One region of the Streptomyces vastus genome, then DNA from elsewhere that is predicted to be linked to it. Evidence: riboswitches for the same ligand, from Rfam matches in the RefSeq annotation. Region 1 holds a riboswitch; the other holds the start of a gene.

Region 1 (2,194 bases):
TGGCGGCCCGCCTGCTGCGGGTCTACATGGACGCCTACCGCCGCCACGGCGGGGGCGACGCCTGCCCGCTGCACGATCCGCTCGCGGTGGGCGTGTGCGCGGACGAGTCGTTCATCACCGTCGCGGAGGGCGCGGTCATCGTCGAGTCCGCGAGCGAACTGACCCGCGGCAAGACCGTGTTCATCCCCTCAGCCGCACAGCAGGTCTACTACGCAGACTCCCCCGTCCTCACCTCCCGCAGGGCCGTCACGGGCCGCGTCGCCCTCGGCCCGGGACCCCGTGACTTCGTGAAGGACTTCGTGGCTACGCTGCCGCAATGGCCAGGGGTGGGCTGAGGCCCCCGTGCTGAGATCCAGTACGGGGAAAACCGCAGGGCCGTTGTCGTACACCTGATGCACACTGCACCGCATGGACATCGCGATCAGGCGGGCAGCCCCGGAGGAGTACGAGACCCTCGGTGAGATCACCGCACAGGCCTATCTCGGGGACGGCCTGCTCGACTTCGGAGAAAGCGACGAGTACCTGGGCGAGCTGCGAGACGTCGGCAAGCGGGCCGCCGCGGCCGTGGTGCTGGTCGCCGTCGAGCACGACCGCGTGCTGGGCGGCGTGACGTTCGTACCCTCCGGCGGACCGATGGCCGACATCGCGGAACCCGGTGAGGCCGAGATACGGATGCTCGCCGTCGCCCCGGAGGCCCGCGGCCGGGGTGTCGGAGAGGCGCTCGTACGCGCCTGCACAGATCGCGCACGGGCCACCGAAGGCTGCGTACGCATCGTCCTGTCGACGCAGCGCACCATGCACTCAGCCCATCGCATCTACGAACGTCTCGGCTTCACCCGCACTCCGGAACGCGACTGGAACCCGATCCCGCACCTCGACGACATCAGACTGCTGACCTACGAGTTGGAGCTGTAGAGGCCGTCACTGTTCACGCGGCTCTTCAGCCTGAGCCCACCACGCAACACAACATGTGGGGTGCGCTTCCCAAGCCCAACACAAGATGTATGCTCATGCTCGCTGTCGCCGCAGGGGAATCCGGTGCGAATCCGGAACTGTCCCGCAACGGTGTACTTGTGCATGTCCGTCCTCGGGACGGGGCGTGCGCGAGCGTCAGTCCGAGGACCTGCCGACAGCGCGCCCAGGCCGATCCGGCCCGGGCGACCATGACGTCCGGGCCTCGCGGAGTGGGCCGGTGGACGCGGCGTCCCGCTGCCGCAGAGCGCGTACGCCCGTGTACCCCGAACCACCCTCTCCCCGCAGGCCCCTTACCGAGCGAGGGAGAGCCCCACGTGACCATCGCGCCGGCCGATCCGGTCTCAGCGAAAGCGACACAGGACCAGCAGGACAGGGCCGAGGCCGAGACCGACACACCAGGGACCGCGTTGCTGCGGACCCTGACCGACCTCACCGCCGATCTCCCCGACACCGACCCCGGCCGGGTCGCTGCCGCTGCGCTGCGCGGCCGGTCCGCCCATGCGGACGGGGCGGAGCTGCGCGAGCTGGCCACCGAGGCGGCCGCGGGCCTGATCTCCGAGGACCCCGCCTATTCGAAGCTGGCCGCCCGGCTGCTGAACATCAGCATCGCGGCCGAGGCCGCCTCGCAGGACGTGCGGTCATTCTCCGAGTCGGTCGCGGCAGGGCACCGCGAGGGCCTGATCGCCGACCGCACAGCCGAGTTCGCACGGATCCATGCGGCTCGCCTCGACAGCCTCATCGACCCCGAAGGCAACGACCGCTTCGGGTACTTCGGGCTGCGTACGCTCCACAGCCGGTACCTGTTGCGACACCCGATCACCCGGTACGTCATCGAAACGCCCCAGCACTTTTTGCTGCGCGTGGCGAGCGGACTGGCCGATGACGACACCACCCGTTCCGTGGACGAAGTCGCCGCGCTCTACCGGCTGATGAGCCGCCTCGACTACCTGCCCTCCTCCCCCACCCTGTTCAACTCCGGTACGCGGCACCCCCAGATGTCGTCCTGCTACCTCCTCGACTCCCCGAAGGACGAGCTGGACTCCATCTACGAGCGCTACCACCAGGTCGCCCGGCTCTCGAAGCACGCGGGCGGCATCGGCGTCGCGTACTCCCGGATCCGTTCCCGCGGTGCGCTGATCCGCGGTACGAACGGGCACTCCAACGGCATCGTGCCGTTCCTGAAGACCCTCGACGCCTCGGTCGCCGCCGTGAACCAGGG
Region 2 (2,194 bases), on a different contig from region 1:
CGCCCGCTGAGCTCCGTCGCGGTGAGCGGCGGTACGTCGATCCGCCAGAACGCCGCCTCCGGGGCGCCGAGCGCCCGTACCACCGCGGCCCGTACGATCTCCGGCTCGACGACGGCGAGGGTCCGGCCCTCGAACTGCCCAGCCACATCGAGCCACTTGGCGACCCGGTCGCACAACCCGCGTACGGATTCACCGCCGTGCGGTGCGTACGACGGATCCGCCAGCCAGCGTGCGACCGCCTCCGGTTCCCCGGCGCTCACCTCGGCCAGGCTCGCGCCGCGCCAGCGGCCGACGTCCAGTCCCGCCAACCCGGGCTCGTCCGCGGCGTCGAGACCGAGCGCGGCGGCCGTCTCGCGACAGCGCACGCCGGGGGAGACCAGGGCCCGGTCCACAGCGGGCAACGAACCCTCGGCCGCCTCCGCGAGCCGCAGCCCGGCGGCATCGAGGGAGCATCCGTCGTCGAAACGCGCCTCCCGCAAGGCAGCACTGATCGCTGGTGAGATCAACATCACTCGGCTGGTCATCGGCCCACTCTCGTACTCAAACGCCCGCTCAAAGCCCTTGCCCGCACCGGGAATTGGCGCGTGACCAGGGCAACGGCGCACGCTCCGGCACCGCGTGCGCCCTTGGCCGCCTCCCCGCTTCGCGATACGGTCTCGTCGATATTGACGACGGTTCGACGGAAGCCGGTGAGAATCCGGCACGGTCGCGCCACTGTAAGCCCGTACTGACCGCCACCCGCCAGGGGCGGTTCAGGCCGGGTAAGTCAGACCCGTGGCCGTCGTCCTGTGCACCACCAAGACGGGACGCGAGTTCCCCAGGAGGTCCTGCCACATGGCGCAGTCCATCGCTCAGCCGAGCGCAACCAACCCCGCCGCACCGGCCGCCGTGCCGGCCAAGCTGCCGATCGGCGCGATCGCCCCCTGGGCGGTCTTCTTCGGCATCCTGATGCTGGTCCTGCTCTACTTCGTCGGCGCCGAGCAGGGAGCCACCTCCCTGCTCTCCGGTGAAGGCGTGCACGAGTGGGTGCACGACGCCCGCCATCTGCTCGGCTTCCCCTGCCACTGACGGCGACGAGGAAGCGTACGAGCACATGGACTCAGCAACCGTCAGAAACCTCCTGGTGCGTGGCATGCTCGCGGGACTCGCCGCGGGCCTGCTCGCCCTGGTCGTCGCCTACTTCCTCGGCGAACCACGCGTCGACGAGGCCATCGCCTTCGAGGAGGCACACGCCCACGAGCACGGCGGCGAGGAACTCGTCAGCCGCACCATGCAGTCCACCGCAGGCCTGAGCACCGGCGTCCTCGTCTACGGCGTCGCGTTCGGCGGCATCGCCGCCCTCGCGTACTGCTTCGCACTCGGCAGGATCGGCCGCTTCGGGCCGCGTGCGAGCGCGCTGCTGCTGTCGACCGCGGGCCTGCTCGCCGTCTACGTCGTGCCGTTCCTGAAGTACCCCGCCAACCCGCCGGCCGTCGGCAACCCCGACACCCTCAACCAGCGGACCACGCTGTACTTCCTGATGGTCGTGCTCAGCGTGCTGCTGGCCGTCGGCACGGTAATCCTCGGCAAGCGCCTCGCGCCACGCCTGGGCAACTGGAACGCCACCCTCTCCGCGGGAGCCTTCTTCGTCCTCGTCGTCGGTCTGGCTTACGCGCTCCTGCCGTCCTTCAACAACGTCCCCGAGGGCTTCCCCGGCACCCTGCTGTGGCAGTACCGGCTGGCCGCCCTCGCGATCCAGGTGACGCTGTGGACGGCGTACGGCCTGCTATTCGGGTACCTCGCGGAGCGCATACTGGCTCCGCGTACGGCTGCCGCCCGGCGGGGGAGCGCCACACAGGCAACTCCCGTACCGCAGTGAGCAGTTGAGTCAAGAGATGGGCCCCCGGACAACCGGGGGCCTTTCCTTGTGCCATCCACTGTCACCCACTCCTGCGTGTTCCCAATTTCTGGAACACGTTCTACGGTGTGCGCCGTCAGGATCGGGCGGCCGGAGCAGCAGGCCAGTGGGAGCCCCGTGGGAGCCAGGAGGCGCCGTGCATCTCGAATACACGCCGGAGCAGCAGGAGTTGCGCACCGAACTGCGCGCCTACTTCACCGAGTTGGTACCGGAGGACGTGCACGCCCGGTACGCCGACCCGGCCGCGCAGAAGCGGTTCTACCGCGAGACCATCCGCCGGCTCGGCTCCGACGGCTG

What was found. A riboswitch is a leader RNA that binds a small molecule or an ion and turns the genes downstream of it on or off. The one in region 1 is predicted to bind cobalamin.
Region 2: another riboswitch for cobalamin. It lies ahead of ABD357_RS15175 (CbtB domain-containing protein); the one in region 1 lies ahead of ABD357_RS11750 (ribonucleoside-diphosphate reductase subunit alpha).

Annotation. Positions count from the first base shown of each region.
Region 1 covers NZ_BAAASJ010000026.1:23,708-25,901, reverse strand. The annotation lists gene ABD357_RS11760 (nucleoside hydrolase) at 1-335, shown strand, start outside; gene ABD357_RS11755 (GNAT family N-acetyltransferase) at 409-915, shown strand; cobalamin riboswitch at 1,005-1,145, shown strand; gene ABD357_RS11750 (ribonucleoside-diphosphate reductase subunit alpha) at 1,290-2,194, shown strand, end outside.
Region 2 covers NZ_BAAASJ010000031.1:170,578-172,771, forward strand. The annotation lists gene ABD357_RS15170 (histidine phosphatase family protein) at 1-524, opposite strand, end outside; cobalamin riboswitch at 635-797, shown strand; gene ABD357_RS15175 (CbtB domain-containing protein) at 835-1,068, shown strand; gene ABD357_RS15180 (CbtA family protein) at 1,094-1,858, shown strand; gene ABD357_RS15185 (acyl-CoA dehydrogenase family protein) at 2,034-2,194, shown strand, end outside.